2 regions of the Paraburkholderia sp. EG286A genome follow, and region 1 is predicted to be linked to the other one. Evidence: predicted binding sites of a transcription regulator. Region 1 holds the regulator's gene; the other holds the start of a gene.
The links. Region 1 encodes NrdR, which represses ribonucleotide reductase genes. Its sites were predicted from a motif close to CACNANATNTNGTG; they were not measured.
Positions count from the first base shown of each region.

Region 1 (7,806 bases):
GCGACAGTGCTACCGCGAGCGTGCGGCCGTCGGGAGACCAGGCCGGCGCCGAATTGTTGCCCTTCTGGTCCGAAATGATCACGCGGCGACCCGTCGGCAGGTCATGCACGTAGACGATCGGCTTCTTCTTTTCGAAAGATACGTAAGCGACCTTGGTGCCGTCGGGCGACCAGGACGGCGAGATGATCGGCTCGGGGCTCGACAGCGCGATGTGCGCGTCTTGTCCATCGGAGTCCGAAACCTGCAACTGGAAGCGGCCACCCGTCTTGATCACGTATGAAAGACGCGTGGCGAACACGCCGCGATCGCCGAGCAGCTTCTGATAGATGTAGTCGGCAACCTTGTGCGCGCTCATGCGCAGGCCGCTTGCCGGGCTCGTGAGCACGAGGCCGCCGAGGCTTTCGCCCTTCACGGTGTCGTAGAGCTTGAAACGCACTTCGTACTGGCCGTTGGCGAGCTTGTTCACGCTGCCCGCAACGAACGCATTGGCGCCCTTGGCCTTCCAGCTGCCGAGGTCGACGGAGTCGTTTTCCGAGATCGGTGCGCTGCCGGCGTCGATATTGGTGAATTTCCCGCTGCGTTGCAGGTCGGCGCGGACGATGGCCGCGACCTGCTCGGGCGAATTCGCTTCACCGGCAAAGTTAGCCGTGGCGATGGGGAACTGGGTAGAGCCCACGCCGGTGACGAGGACGTTGAGTTGTGCGTTCGCCGCTCCGCCCGCCGTGATCAGGCAGGACGCGACGAGGGTTCGCAGGCCAAGCTTCGTCATCAATGTCATGCTGTGATATTTCCTGAAAAAAGCAATTTTGTCATAACGCGCAACAGCAGACTGACCCGAAAACGTTCGAATCGTTCCTTTTTAGCCACTGTTGCGCGGCGGCTTTCCTCAACCTTTCTGCGCCTTGCGCTCGCCATTAACCTGCCGGGCGCAAGGTGATCTTGAAGCTCGAAGGCGCCTTGCCGTCGGTATCGACCGGCATCGGATCCGAGCGCTGGACCGCCCGCAACGCGGCGTCGTCCCACGACGAGTTGCCGCTGCTGCGCGAGATCGTTGCCGAAAGCAGCGTGCCGGTCGGCGAGCAACGCACCGCGATCTCCGTCTCGAGACCCGACGTTTCGCCCGACCACACGATGTTCGGACGCACGCGGCGGCGCACCTTGTCGGCGTAGCCCGGCGACGTCGCGTTGCCGCCCGAGCCGCTGCCCGTGCCGCTCTTCGCAAGACCATTGCCGCTCGTGCCTTCGCCGCCGCCCATCGAGCCTTGCATCTGCGCGATGCGGGCGCGGCGTTCCGCGTCGAGCTTCTTCGTCTGGGCGTCAGCTTGCGCCTTCGCCTTGGCCGCCTTCTCGGCATCGGCCTTCTTCTGCGCGTCGAGCTTCGCCTGCTTCTGCTGCTCTTCTTCCTGCTGCTGCTTCTTGAGCGCGTCCTGCTGCTGTTGCTGCTGCTTTTGCTTCTCCGCCGCGGCCTGCTGCTGTTCCTGCTGCTGCTTGAGCTTTTCCGCCTTCTGCTGCGCGGCGAGCTGCGCAGCCTGCTGGGCCGCGAGCTGCTGACGCTTCGCTTCGGCTTCCTGCTGGGCTTTCAGACGCTGCTGCTCGGCCAGTTGCGCCTCGCGCTGCGCTTCCTGCTGCTTACGCTTTTGCTGTTGCAGCGCAATGTCGGCTTCCTCGGTTTGCGGCGGGGCAGGGGCGACCGGCGCGGGCGGCGGCAGCGGCTTCGGTGTCGACAGGTCCGGCACCTCGGTCCACAGTTCCGCCTCTTCACCCGCCGGCGTGCTGTTCTGCCAGTGGATGCCGTGATAGAGGAACAGACCGAGCAGCACGTGCATGAGCACCGCGAGGGCGATAGCACGTCCCGTGCCACGCTCTCGCGGAGGCTGCAGCGGATACGAATCGTTCTTGCGGATCATTGCGATTTGACGAGCAGTCCGACACGTTTGACGCCATGCGACTTCAGGTCGGACATCACGTTCATCACCGTCTCGTATTTGACGGACTTGTCGGCGGCGATCACGACGGGCTGGTCGGGATGGCTCTGCTCGCGATCGGCGACGAAGCCGTTGAGATCGGCGCGCGACATGGTCTGCTGCTGAGTGGCGCCGGAGTCATCCTTGTAGCGTACGCTCAGATTGCCGTCGGGGCGAATATTGACCACGACGGGCGGCACCTGCTGCTGCTGCGACGCGCCGCCGACGGTCGGCAGGTTGACGATGGACGGCGCCACGAGCGGCGCGGTCACCATGAAGATCACGAGCAACACCAGCATCACGTCGATGTACGGCACGACGTTGATGTCGGCCATCGCACGGCGCGAGCGGCTGCCTCGCATGCTCGAACGGACTGAGCCTCCCATCTTCGACTCCTTGCTTCGTGAAGATTAGTGGGCCTGACGCTGCAGGATGTTCGAAAACTCTTCGATGAAGGTTTCGAAGCGGATCGCCAGACGGTCGATGTCGTGCGCGTAGCTGTTGTACGCGACCACCGCCGGAATGGCGGCGAACAGACCGATCGCGGTCGCCGTCAGCGCTTCGGCGATGCCGGGCGCGACGTTCGCGAGCGTGGCCTGCTGCACGTTCGCGAGACCGCGGAACGCGTTCATGATCCCCCAGACCGTGCCGAAAAGACCGATGTACGGGCTCACCGAGCCGACCGAAGCGAGGAACGAGAGGTTCGCCTCGAGCGCGTCCATTTCGCGCTGGAAGGCGGCGCGCATCGCGCGGCGGGCGCCGTCGAGCACGAGGCTCGGATCGTTCAGGCGCTTCTCTTTCGCCTTCAGGAATTCGCGCATGCCCGACTCAAAGATACGCTCGAGCGCGCCGATCGTGTGACGGTTGTTGGCTGCGCTCTGGTAGAGCGCCTGCAGGTCGCCGCCTGACCAGAAGTCGCGCTCGAAGCGCTCTGTCTGGGAGCGCGCCCGGCGGATCGCAAACCACTTGCGGAAGATGAAAGTCCAGGAAATCAGCGACATGAGCAGAAGAAGCCCCATCACCGCCTGTGCCAGTATGCTCGCATTAAGAACGAGAGAAATGATCGACAGATCTTGTGTAGTGTTCATATAGGTTCGTTGTGACGTCCCGAAAGGGGCGAGCGGCTGCAAGACAACGCAAGGCTTCCTGTAGGCGGTTGGGAAGCTCTCGCGCCGTCGCGGCCGAACCCTGCTTGGTCCTGCATTGACCGGCGCGAGTTCACTGGCGTCGTATCAACGGTAATTACTGCACTGCCGTTGACACGGCGTACAGGTCTTTCTGGGGTCCACGTTGCAAGGCTTCATGAACGGGGGCCGGAATGGGTGCGGGCCTCATGGCCGTGCTGTCGACGCAGGCGACACGAATGGTGCCCGTGGCGAGCAGCGTGTTCTCGTGCCACGCTTCCTGCATGAAGTCGACCGAGGCGCGGCCCAGCTTCTCGACGCGGCTTACGGTGGTGACGACGTCGTCGAGGCGCGCGGGCGAACGGTAGTCGAGCGCGGTGCTGCGCACGACGAAGAGCACGCCCGTTTCCTCGGCGAGCCGACGCTGATCGACGCCGCACGCGCGCAGCCATTCGGTGCGCGCGCGTTCGAAGAACTTCAGGTAATTCGCGTAAAACACGATGCCACCGGCGTCGGTGTCCTCGTAGTAGACGCGCACCGGCCACGTAAAGCCGCGCCCGGCCGGTGACGACGCCGCGTCCGGCTTGCTGGTGGAATTTTCCATGCCGCGCATTCTACCGGAACGCGAGGCCCCTACGTCTTTCGTACGACTGACGTAAGTATTAAATTTGTAAGGTAATTTTAGCCGCGGTGGACACTGGTGCCGGCGAACGTCTGGGCCACGGGCATCAGTTCGATCGTGTTGATGTTGACGTGCGCGGGGCGCGTGGCAATCCAGTAGATCGAATCGGCGATGTCCTCGGCCGTGAGCGGCTGCACGTCCTTGTAGACGCCGGCCGCCCGGGTGTCGTCGCCGCGAAAACGCACGTTCGAGAACTCGGTGCCGCCGCACAGGCCAGGCTCGATGTCGGTCACGCGCAGTGCCGTGCCCGCGAGGTCTGCGCGCAGGTTCAGGCTGAACTGGCGCACGAACGCCTTGGTCGCGCCATAGACGTTGCCGCCTGCATACGGCCAGCGGCCCGCCACCGAACCGAGGTTGAAAATATGGCCGCGGTTGCGCTCGACCATGCCGGGCAAAAACGCGTGAGTGACCTGCACGAGGCCCGTGCAGTTGGTGTCGATCATGGTTTCCCACTCGTCGAGGTCGGCCTTCTGCGCCGGCTCCACGCCGAGCGCGAGGCCGGCATTGTTGACCAGCACGTCGATGCCGGCGAACCCGGGCGGCAGCGCGCCGGGCGCGGCTTCGACCGCTGCGCGGTCGCGCACGTCGAGCTCGATGGGCAGGAGGGCGTCGCCGAGTTCGGCGGCGAGGGCGTCGAGGCGGTCCTTGCGGCGAGCGGTGGCGACGACGCGATGTCCGCCCTTCACGAAGGCGCGGGCGATGGCGGCGCCGAATCCTGCGGACGCGCCGGTGACGAAAACGATCATGGTGGCTCTCTAGTCGGTAGAAGGCGAGAAAAGGGGAGAGCCTACTTGCAATGCCGCATTGCGGCAAGAAAGGGACAGTACGCGCGCAGGCCGCATGACCGCGGGCGCCGCCCGGCGCGCCACCGGCCGCGGGGCGCCCGGGCGCACTGGGGGCGGGCGGTTGCCTATTCCCTGCCGTTCCAATAAACTAACGCGCTCAATCCCTGCGTGACTGGCGATAGGGTTCCGGAACGGCGGCATTGGCGGTAGCCATGCGCCCGTTATTGGGGACCCAAGGTGGAACGACCCACCGTGAAGCGCAGGGTGCCGTTTTGCCGTTCGCCTGGGCAGCCTGATTTCGCGCGCTTTCGTTTGCGCTGCGGAGGCTGTCCTGCCTCGCGTGTGCGGCACCCCCTTTCGCCACGTCAAGGCTGGCCTCTTCGCCAGCAGCGCCGCGTACCCGCTACGCGTTCCGCGCGAGACCCGGTCAACCTGAACACACTTAACGGAATCCGTATGTTTGACAGAGCCGAAAGCACCATCGCCAACGTCGATCCCGAACTCTTCAAGGCGATCGAACTCGAGAACCGCCGCCAGGAAGAGCACATCGAGCTCATCGCGTCGGAAAACTACACCTCGCCCGCGGTCATGGCCGCTCAGGGTTCGCAGCTCACCAACAAGTACGCCGAAGGCTACCCCGGTAAGCGCTATTACGGCGGCTGCGAAAACGTGGATATCGTCGAGCAGCTCGCGATCGACCGCGTGAAGCAGCTGTTCGGCGCCGAAGCCGCGAACGTTCAGCCGAACTCGGGCTCGCAGGCCAACCAGGGCGTGTTCTTCGCCGTGCTCAAGCCGGGCGACACCATCATGGGCATGAGCCTCGCCGAGGGCGGTCACCTCACGCACGGCATGGCGCTGAACATGAGCGGCAAGTGGTTCAACGTCGTGAGCTACGGCCTCGACGCCAAGGAAGACATCGACTACGAAGCGCTCGAAAAGCGCGCGCACGAAACCAAGCCGAAGCTGATCATCGCCGGTGCGTCGGCATTCGCGCTGCGTATCGACTTCGAGCGCATCGCCAAGGTTGCCAAAGCGGTCGGCGCGTACTTCATGGTCGACATGGCGCACTACGCGGGCCTGATCGCCGCGGGCGTCTACCCGAACCCGGTGCCGCACGCCGACTTCGTCACCACGACCACGCACAAGAGCCTGCGCGGCCCGCGCGGCGGCGTGATCCTGATGAAGGCGGAGTTCGAAAAGCAGATCAACTCGGCCATCTTCCCGGGCATCCAGGGCGGTCCGCTCATGCACGTCATTGCCGGCAAGGCTGTGGCGTTCAAGGAAGCGCTCTCGCCGGAATTCAAGACCTACCAGCAGCAAGTGGTCGACAACGCGCGCGTGCTGGCGGAAACGCTGGTCAAGCGCGGTCTGCGCATCGTCTCGGGCCGCACGGAAAGCCACGTGATGCTGGTGGACCTGCGCGCCAAGAACATCACCGGCAAGGCGGCGGAAGCCGTGCTCGGCACCGCGCACATCACGGTCAACAAGAACGCGATCCCGAACGACCCGGAAAAGCCGTTCGTGACGAGCGGTATCCGTCTCGGTTCGCCGGCCATGACGACGCGCGGCTTTGGCGTGAAGGAAGCCGAGCAGGTGGGCAACCTGATTGCCGACGTGCTCGACAATCCGGAAGACGCCGCGACGATCGAGCGCGTGAAGGCGCAGGTCGCCGAGCTGACGAAGCGTTTCCCGGTTTACCGCTAAGCCACGCGATAACCCATGCGCTGCCCCTTTTGCCGGCACGAAGACACGCAGGTCGTCGACTCGCGCGTGTCCGAAGACGGCGCCGCGATCCGGCGCCGCCGCCGCTGCCCGGCCTGCGACAAGCGTTTCACGACGTACGAGCGGGTCGAGCTGGCGATGCCTTCGATCGTCAAGAAGGATGGCAGCCGCACGGAATTCGACCGCCGCAAGATCATGGCGAGCATGCAACTGGCGCTGCGCAAGCGCCCGGTTGCGGCCGATGCGATCGACGCGGCGGTTGCCCGTATCGAGTATCAATTGCTCGGCAGCGGCGAGCGCGAAGTGCGCAGCGAGCGCCTTGGCGAGCTCGTCATGGGCGAATTGCGCGAACTCGACAAGGTCGCGTTCGTACGGTTTGCTTCGGTGTACCGACGCTTCGAGGACGTCTCCGAATTCGAAGACGTGATCGAGGAATTCCGCCGCGCGGGTGCCAACAACCCCGCGAAAAAGCGCTGAGCGCATTCGCATTTTTCTTCCTCCCCGCCAGGCCGCGGTCGTAACGCTTGCATTCTCGCGAGCCGACGCTGCGCGCACCAGCTAGCCGTTCGGCTAATTGTTTCGTTTCGCTTTCGTCCGTAGATTGATGGCAATCCGCTCGAACTAAGGATTGCTCATGAAGTCCGGAGGATTCACGCTCGTTGAGACGATGGTCGTCATCATCCTGCTGGCGGTCTGCGCAACGGTTTCCACGCCCGTATTCACCGCGTGGCGCGTACGCGATCAGGTCGACGCGCGCGCCAATGCCCTGCTCGGCACGCTTGCCTACGCACGCAACGAGGCCATACGGCGCAAGTCGCGCGTTACCGTTTGCCGCGTCGACGCCGCGCACACCTGCCTCGAGGCGGCCAAAGCGTGTCCGTCCGGTATTGCCGACTGGTCCTGCGGCTGGGCCGTCATGATCGAGCGCGCCGGAGCGTCTATCCCGTTGCGCATCCAGCCGGCGCTCGACGCGATTTCCGTGGCGTCGGGGCTCGCTGCCATCACGTTTTCGCCGCCGGCGGGGCAGACCATCGGCAGTTTGCGCAACTTCGAGATCGCCCCGCGGGCGCCGTCGGCGGCACAACGCGGCGCGGGCTGGCGGCGCTGCATACGCATCGCGCAGGGAGGCCGGGCACGCATCAGCGACGGCGCATGCACGGGGGCGCCATGAGCCGCGTGAGCGAGCGCGGCGCGCGCGGGTCGACGCTGCTGGAAGTCGCCATTGCGCTCGGCGTCATGGCGATGTGCGGGCTCGGCCTGATGAGCACGCAGCTTGGGCTGGTCCGGCACGCGCAACTGGCAGCGGCGCGCGAGCGCGCGGCCTTTGCCGCTGACGCCATGGCCGAAGCGGCGCACGTGGCGGGGGCAACGCCCGCAGCGACTGATCGATGGAAGGCGCTGGCGGCGAGCGTCGTGCCCGAAGGGCGGCTGACCCTGTCGAGCGCGGGCGGCGACGCATCGATCGCGTCCGTGAGTTGGTCGGCGACACTGCTCGGCGCAGCGTCGGGATCGACCGCGGTTTCGCGGGT
Region 1 is NZ_JBFRCB010000003.1:1,029,396-1,037,201, reverse strand. Features, by position in the region: gene tolB (Tol-Pal system beta propeller repeat protein TolB) at 1-778, opposite strand, end outside; gene tolA (cell envelope integrity protein TolA) at 915-1,907, opposite strand; gene tolR (protein TolR) at 1,904-2,350, opposite strand; gene tolQ (protein TolQ) at 2,375-3,052, opposite strand; gene ybgC (tol-pal system-associated acyl-CoA thioesterase) at 3,207-3,701, opposite strand; gene ydfG (bifunctional NADP-dependent 3-hydroxy acid dehydrogenase/3-hydroxypropionate dehydrogenase YdfG) at 3,770-4,516, opposite strand; ZMP/ZTP riboswitch at 4,714-4,851, shown strand; gene glyA (serine hydroxymethyltransferase) at 5,012-6,259, shown strand; gene nrdR (transcriptional regulator NrdR) at 6,275-6,754, shown strand; gene AB4Y35_RS17495 (GspH/FimT family pseudopilin) at 6,912-7,448, shown strand; gene AB4Y35_RS17490 (hypothetical protein) at 7,445-7,806, shown strand, end outside.

Region 2 (7,806 bases), on a different contig from region 1:
TGGCGCGGCACCTGCCCGCCGACACGCTGGATCGGCTCGACGGCCGCGCGCTGCGCATCGAGGCAAGAGACGCCGGCATCGCTTTCGATTTCGTTTGCCGTGGGGGCCGTTTCTCCGCCGTGCGGTCTCAGAGCGAAGTCGCATTGACGATCAGTGCGAGCACGCACGATTTCATGCTGCTCGCGCAACGCAAGGAAGATCCCGATACGCTGTTCTTCAGCCGCCGCCTGACGATGGAGGGCGATACCGAATTGGGCCTGCTGGTGAAGAACGCGCTGGATGCGACGGATCTGGCGACGTACTTTTCGCTCGGCCGCTTCGCACCGGAACGCTGGCTTCGACGCGTCCGCGAAATGAAAGGTCCGTGGATGTGAACCCGTATCGAACGAGGTCTTCGATGACTGTTGACAGAAAAGCGTTGCCGCTCGTGTACTCCTGCTCGGGCTGTTCAAGCGCGGCGCAGATGGCCAATCATGTCGCCCTGCAGCTCGATCGCCGTGGCGCAGCGGAAATGTCCTGCATCGCGGGCGTGGGCGGCGACGTTCCTGCGCTGCTGAAGATTGCCGGATCGGGACGGCCCATCGTCGTGATCGATGGCTGTCCTCTGGCGTGCGCGCAAAAGTGTCTGGAGCGACACGGCATCGCTCCCGATCAGCACGTTCAGCTGGCCGACTGTGGTGTGAAAAAGCGCTTCCATGAAGACTTCGATCGCGAGGAAGCCGAGCAGGTCATCAGTCGCGTGCTTGATTCCATAGTGGCGCTCGGCGCGCTCCACGCCAAGATACGGTGAGGCCGTCTGCATGTTCGCTTTATCCGCGGCGCAGCGTGAAGGCGGGAAACAGTGCGGCTATCCTGCCGACAAGTTCCTGATCCGGATAGCCCGCCATCGATGCGGCGTTCAAACCGTCGTCGTCACAACGTTGAGTGCGAAAGACCTGCAGTGCGTAGTTCGTTACGTTCATGGCCGAAAGTGTTTGCGCAAGGCTCAGGATTTTGCTTTCTGGCAGTAGCTCGGGATGCAACGTGGTTCGGCATTCGTATTGCACGCCGCTGGCCAGCACGGCCTCAAGACTGGCCAGCGCATGCTTTCCACTTGAGGGCACGCAAGTGACGCTCCCATAGTCGCCAAACGCCGCCTTGACGTCCAGTCCAACCCAATCTAACAGCGGCAAGACTTCCTTGAGACGTCGCGGATGCGTACCGGCAGTATGCAGGCCAACCTTGAAACCTAGCGTTCTCACATCGCGAATGGCCTGCCCGAGCGCCGGATCGCCTGTCGGCTCGCCGCCGCTAAAGACCACGGCGTCGAGCAAGCCCACGCGGCGCGTCAACAGGTTCAGTACGGCTTGCCACTCGAGCGCACCATTGCGGGTGCGCGGCTGCAAATGCGGATTATGGCAATACGCGCAGCGCCATGGGCATCCCTGCACGAATACGACCGCCGCAATCTGGCCTGGATAATCGGTTGCGGTGAAAGGGACCACCCCGCCCACGCGCAGCGAGCGGGGTGCTTGCGGGCCGAAGTCCGGCCCGCGCGATTTCATCTCAATGGGCAAGCCGTGCCTCGCGTTCGCTGAAATATTTGCGCTCGTGGAATTCGCCCTTCTTGCCGGTGTTGAACGAAGAGACCGGCCGGTGATAACCCATGACGCGGGTCCAGATCTCGCAGGGCTGGCGCTCTTCGTCGGAGAGCGTGACGCCAGCGTGGTTAGCCTTCGCGGATTGAGAGAGTACGGTGCTCATGGTTCAGACCTCAGCGGGTTCGAGTTGAGAAAGCTTGCGTTGAAGGATTTCTTCGTCGCAACGTGGGCAAAACTTGTGGCTGCCGCCCAGGTAGCCGTGCTTCGGGCAAATCGAGAAGGTGGGCGTGACGGTGATATAGGGCAGCGAGAATCGGTTCAGCGCGCGTTGCACCAGTGTCCGGCACGCGTTGGCCGAGGAAAGCGGCTCGGTCATATACAGGTGCAATACCGTACCGCCTGTGTATTTGCGCTGTAGATCGTCCTGGCGCTCCAGCGCTTCGAACGGATCGTCGGTGAAGCCAACGGGCAACTGCGACGAATTCGTGTAGTAGGGCATATCCGGCGTGCCGGCCTGCAAGATGCCCGGAAAGCGTTTGCGATCTTCCTTGGCGAAGCGGTAGGTCGTTCCTTCGGCCGGCGTGGCTTCGAGGTTGTACATGTGGCCGGTTTCCTCCTGATACTCGAGCATGCGCGCGCGCACATGATCGAGCACGCGGATCGCCATGGCATGTCCCCATTCGCTGGAGATATCGTGTTCGTCGGTCGTGAAATTGCGGATCATTTCGTTGATGCCGTTCACGCCCAGCGTGGAGAAGTGGTTGCGCAGCGTGCCGAGGTAACGCCGCGTGTACGGGAACAGCCCGTTGTCCATGTGGTGCTGGATGACTTCGCGCTTGATCTCGAGACTCGTCTTGCCGAGCTCGAGTAATTCGTCGAGGCGCCGGAGCAGCCCGGCTTCGTCGCCGGCATGGAGGTGGCCCAGACGCGCGCAGTTGATGGTGACGACGCCAAGGGACCCGGTCTGTTCGGCGGAACCGAACAAGCCGTTGCCGCGTTTGAGCAGCTCGCGCAGATCCAGCTGCAGCCGGCAGCACATCGAGCGGATCATGTTCGGCTTGAGTTCAGAATTGATGAAATTCTGGAAATAGGGCAGTCCGTAGCGGGCGGTCATTTCGAACAGGCGGTCGGCATTCGGGCTGTGCCAGTCGAAATCGGGCGTGATGTTGTAGGTTGGAATCGGAAACGTGAAGGCGCGGCCTTTCGCGTCGCCGGCCATCATGACTTCGATATACGCCTGATTGATCATGTCCATCTCGGCCTGCAGATCGCCGTAGGTGAAGGACATTTCTCGCCCGCCGATCAGCGGCACCTGCTCGCGTAGATCTTCAGGGCAAACCCAGTCGAATGTGAGATTCGTGAAGGGCGTTTGCGTACCCCAGCGCGAAGGCACATTGAGGTTGTAGATCAATTCCTGAATGTATTGGCGAACCTCCGCGTAAGACAGATCGTCGTGACGCACGAAGGGGGCCATGTACGTGTCGAACGAACTGAACGCCTGCGCGCCCGCCCATTCGTTTTGCAGCGTGCCGAGAAAATTGACGATCTGGCCAATGGCGCTCGACATGTGTTTCGGCGGCGAGGCTTCGACTTTTCCCGGTACACCGTTCAGGCCTTCGTTGAGGAGCGTGCGCAGCGACCAGCCTGCGCAATATCCCGAGAGCATGTCCAGGTCGTGAATATGCAGATCCGCATTGCGGTGGGCCTGGCCAACCGCCGCCGGGTACACATGACTGAGCCAGTAGTTGGCAATGACCTTGCCCGAGACGTTCAGGATCAGGCCGCCGAGCGAATAACCCTGATTGGCGTTGGCGTTGACCCGCCAGTCCTGTTGCTCGAGATACTCGTCGATCGAAGAGCGGACTTCGATCAACGGCTTGTCCTGCTGGGTCTTGCCCGGCGCGCCTGGCAGCGCGGGGGCGTGGCCGGCAATCGAGGCGGGAAGCGCAAGGGGCACGGTGAACCCTCCTTTGAATACTAGATATTGTTGGTGAGGCGATCTTATTGACTACATGTAGTGCGTGTCAACGACACTCGACGACGCATTTGGCGGGACTTGATCCGTGCTAATTTCGCGGGATTCGTGCTGCGGAGGCGACGCTTTGGCGGCGTCACGCGGGACACGACGCGGCGATTACACGCACGCGTCGATGGCGATTGGCGACGATCGAGGGAGAGAGGCCGGCACAGCGCGCGAATGCGGCTTGCGCGTGCCGGCCTTGCAGGAGGGAGGGATGCCGTTTGAGGAGGGAGCCAGTGCGAGGCGCGCGTTAGCCGCCGCTGCACCCGCAGGTGCCGCCGGAGCTGCCGCAGCCGCCCGCAGCCCGCTCCTGAGTGCCAGCGGTGTTCGAATCGGGGCTTGCGAGCACGAAGTCGATCACGACCTGCTCCGGCTGGCGCGCCACGTATTCGATACGAACCGGACGCGGATAGTACTGGGCGATTTGCTGCAAGAGGGGAATGGGATCGTGGTCGTTCACGAAGCGCATCGTCTCGCCGTCGTCGAGCGCTTCCAGCGCACCGAAAATCGCTGCATGACGGAATCGTTTGGCAATGCCGCGCGCGTCGAATACATAGGTACGGCTGTCGAGAATATCGGCCATATCAGGCTCCTGGTGAAAATAGTGGAAGTGTGAAAAGCATGTCCTGAAGGTAGCCGGCCACCGATCGTGGCCGGCTTGTCAGTGCGGCGTTCAAACGCGTTGAGCCGCCTTGTGTGTCGCCTTGGCTTCGACGGGGACAGCCGGTTCGGGGCGGCGGAACAGCAGCCGCGCGGCGAACCAGCAGAGGTACAGCACGCCTGCCGCGAACACCACGTCACCGGGCACGCGCAGCCACACCAGCGTTTGCATCAGCGACGAATGAATGACTTCCGGCGAGCGCGCATACCAGAGTCCCTTGCTCACGCTGGCCCATGCCTGGTAGATGCCGGAAGGGAGGATCGAGATGAACACCATCATGAAGAGGCCGATGTTGAGCATCCAGAACGCCATCTTGAGCAGCGAGTCGTCCCAGGCCTCGCGCGACGACATGCCGCGCAGACAGAACAGCATCAGCCCGATCCCGAGCATGCCGTACACGCCGAACAGCGCTGCGTGACCGTGTGCCGGCGTCATGTTCAGGCCTTGCACGTAGTAGAGCGAGATGGGCGGGTTGATCGAAAAGCCCAGCAGGCCCGCGCCGACGGTATTCCACACGCCCACGGCGACGAAACAGAGGATGGCCCACTTATAGGTCTGCACCCACGGTGCGGCCTGCGTCCTGCGATACGTTTGCCAGCCTTCGAGCCCGATCAGTGCGAGCGGCACGACTTCGAACGCGGAGAACACGGCGCCGACCGCGATGACGGCCGTGGACGCCCCCGTGAAGTACAGGTGATGCAGCGTGCCGAGAATCCCGCCGAACATGAACACGATGGTTTCGAACACGATGGCGCGATTCGCCGTCGACATGCGGATCAGGCCGAGGCGCGAGAAGATCAGTGCGATCACGGCGGTGGCGAACACTTCGAAGAAGCCTTCGACCCACAGGTGCACGAGCCACCATCTCCAGTATTCGATCATCGAGTAATGGGTGTGCTGACCCCACGCGAGCGACGACGCGTAGAAGAGCCCAATGCAGGTCGCCGAGAGGAACACCATGCCGATCAACCCGCGGCCTTCGGTCTTGCGATTCTTCAACGCCGGCATCAGGGCGCGCCCCATCAGGAACAGCCAGATCATCAAGCCGACGAATAGCAGGATCTGCCAGACGCGGCCCATGCTGGTGTACGCCAGGCCCTGGTTGCCGATCCAGAAGCTGAAGCCGGTGCCGAGGTGCTTGAGCGAGCCCAGCCAGCCCGTCACGGTCGATCCCACGACGATGAAGAGCAGCGCCCAGAACAGCACATCGACACCGAGCTTCTGCAGCGGCGGCTCCTGGCCCGAAAGCAGCGGCGAGATATAGAGGCCGGTCGCGAGCCAGGCCGTGGCAATCCACAGGACACCGAACTGGGTGTGGATGGTGCGGCTCACCACCCACGGCAACACTTCGGCGATCGGAATGCCAAAGAAGCTGTGTCCTTCGACCGCGTAGTGCGCGGTCAGGGAGCCCATGACCACCTGGGCCAGCAGCAGGCCGATCACCACATAGAAGTACTTCTTGGTGGCGCGCATCGACGGCGTGGGCTTGACGTTGAAGAGCGGATCGGCGGCAGGTGCAGCCACCGACTCGTCTTCGTCGCTGTGCGCAGTGTGATACCACAGCATCGCGGCAATGCCGCCGAGCAGCAGGATCACGCTGGCGATGGACCACATGCCGTTGGCGACCGTCGGCGTGTTGTCGACGAGCGGCTCGTGCGGCCAGTTGTTCGTGTAGGTGATGCCGGTCTGACCGGGGCGGTCCGTGGTGGCCGACCACGCCGACCAGAAGAAGAACGCAGCCAGCGCCGTGCGGTCGTCCGCGCCGGGAACGCTCCCAGCCGTCATGGCGTATTGGTCGCGCAACGTGTTGAGCGCCGGGTCGGCGCCGAAGAGCGCCTCATAGTGCGTCGCCACCTCGCGCATCGCCTGGGCGCGCTGCTCCGATACCGTGACGCGATCCGTCTGCGGATCGTAGCGGTTGGCGCGCATCTCGCGCTTCAGGCGCGCGTCGAGCGCGCCTTGCTGTTCGACGGGAAGATCCTTGTAGGCCTTGCCGAAGTCCCGCTGCGCCCAAATGTCGCGCAGTTGCAGCGCTTCGCGGTGCAGCCAGTCGGCCGACCAGTCGGGGGCGACGTAGCTGCCGTGGCCCCAGACCGTACCCAGCTGCTGGCCGCCGGCCGACAGCCAGACCTGCTGACCGCGTTTGATCTGGTCGCCCGTAAATACCGTGGCGCCGTTTTCGGTGACGACCGCGGCGGGAATAGGGGGCGCCGCGAGATAGATCTCGCGCCCGAGGTAGAGTAGAGCGGCGAATGACAGCAGGCACACCAGCCCGAGCCATTTCCATAGACGACTTGTTGACTGCATATCCTCTCTCCTTTTATCCGGAGGTGTAATGCACGGGGAAAAGTGCCGGCGATCACCGCTCGTCGGCATGAGCGGTTTAAAAGTCAGAATCGGTTCATGTTCAAGGGCTGTGCCAATTAGTCACGGGTTTGCCGGCTTCGGTAGCCTGTCGCTAGGCTAAGCTGCCCACAGGAGAACTACGTTTGCGCTTGCACAAAGCCCTACCTGGCCAAGGGGTGTCGATAAAAGACGCTGAATACGGGGCGGCGCGCTTTTGGTGACGAAACGAAATGAATGCTCAATCGCTGGTCAGATCTGACGTGCTCGCATCCATGGAGCTTTTTCAAGGGCTCTCGCCCGTCGCATTGGCGGATACGCTGATCTGCGCGCGCACGCACGAGTTGCGTACGGAGGCCCGCATCTTCTATCAGGGCGATGGGGCGGGAAGGGCCTACGCGTTGATCGAAGGAGGCGTTCGCATCTCCCAGTCGGGAAGCGACGGCGAGCAAGTGGTGATCCGTTTCGTCGCACCAGGTGAAATGTTCGGCACCGTCGCGCTGTTCACCGACCGCCGCTATCCGGCGGAAGCGGTCACGCTCACCCAGTCGGTGGCCCTGAGCTGGAGCGAGGCCGACATGTTCGAACTGATGACGCGTTACCCGCGCATCGCAGTCAACCTGGTCGGCATTCTTGGCAGGCGCTTGCAGGAAGTGCAGGAGCGCTTTCGCGAGATCGCCACCCAAAGTGTCGAGCGCCGTATTGCACATGCCTTGCTGCGGCTTGCCGAGAAGGCGGGCGAGAACACGGGGCAGGGCACGGAGATCGATTTCCCGTTGACCCGCAAGCACGTCGCCGAAATGTCGGGGACGACGCTATATACGGTGAGCCGCATTCTCACGCGCTGGGAAAAGTCCGGCTGGATCGTCACGAACAGTCAGCGCGTGACGCTCTGCGACTTCACGCGCATCATCCGCATCGCCGAAGACGGCGTGGATTGAGGCGGTCGCGGCGACCACCTGCCGCGCATCACGAAGCGAATCCATTCTTGCGTCCGGATCGAGGTATCGGCCGAACGACGCTCTGCGCACGTTCCCCGAGTGCGCGGAGTGGCTCTTTCCTCGCTGCACGCTGATCCTTGAGCATTAACTCCGAATTTTGACGACACTAGTTTGCGCGTAATACGATTGCTTGAATCGCATGCGACGTTGTGTCGATAAGAGAGATTGAATAATTAATTCAAGTTAAGGGATTCGCCCGAT
Region 2 is NZ_JBFRCB010000010.1:269,187-276,992, reverse strand. Features, by position in the region: gene AB4Y35_RS36160 (SCP2 domain-containing protein) at 1-374, shown strand, start outside; gene AB4Y35_RS36155 (putative zinc-binding protein) at 398-790, shown strand; gene AB4Y35_RS36150 (anaerobic ribonucleoside-triphosphate reductase activating protein) at 810-1,544, opposite strand; gene nrdD (anaerobic ribonucleoside-triphosphate reductase) at 1,546-1,743, opposite strand; gene AB4Y35_RS36140 (ribonucleoside triphosphate reductase) at 1,747-3,492, opposite strand; gene AB4Y35_RS36135 (DUF2249 domain-containing protein) at 3,851-4,183, opposite strand; gene AB4Y35_RS36130 (nitric-oxide reductase large subunit) at 4,274-6,568, opposite strand; gene AB4Y35_RS36125 (Crp/Fnr family transcriptional regulator) at 6,880-7,545, shown strand.
Region 2: a site for NrdR is predicted at 3,556-3,569, ahead of AB4Y35_RS36140 (ribonucleoside triphosphate reductase). Genes of this name have one in related genera too.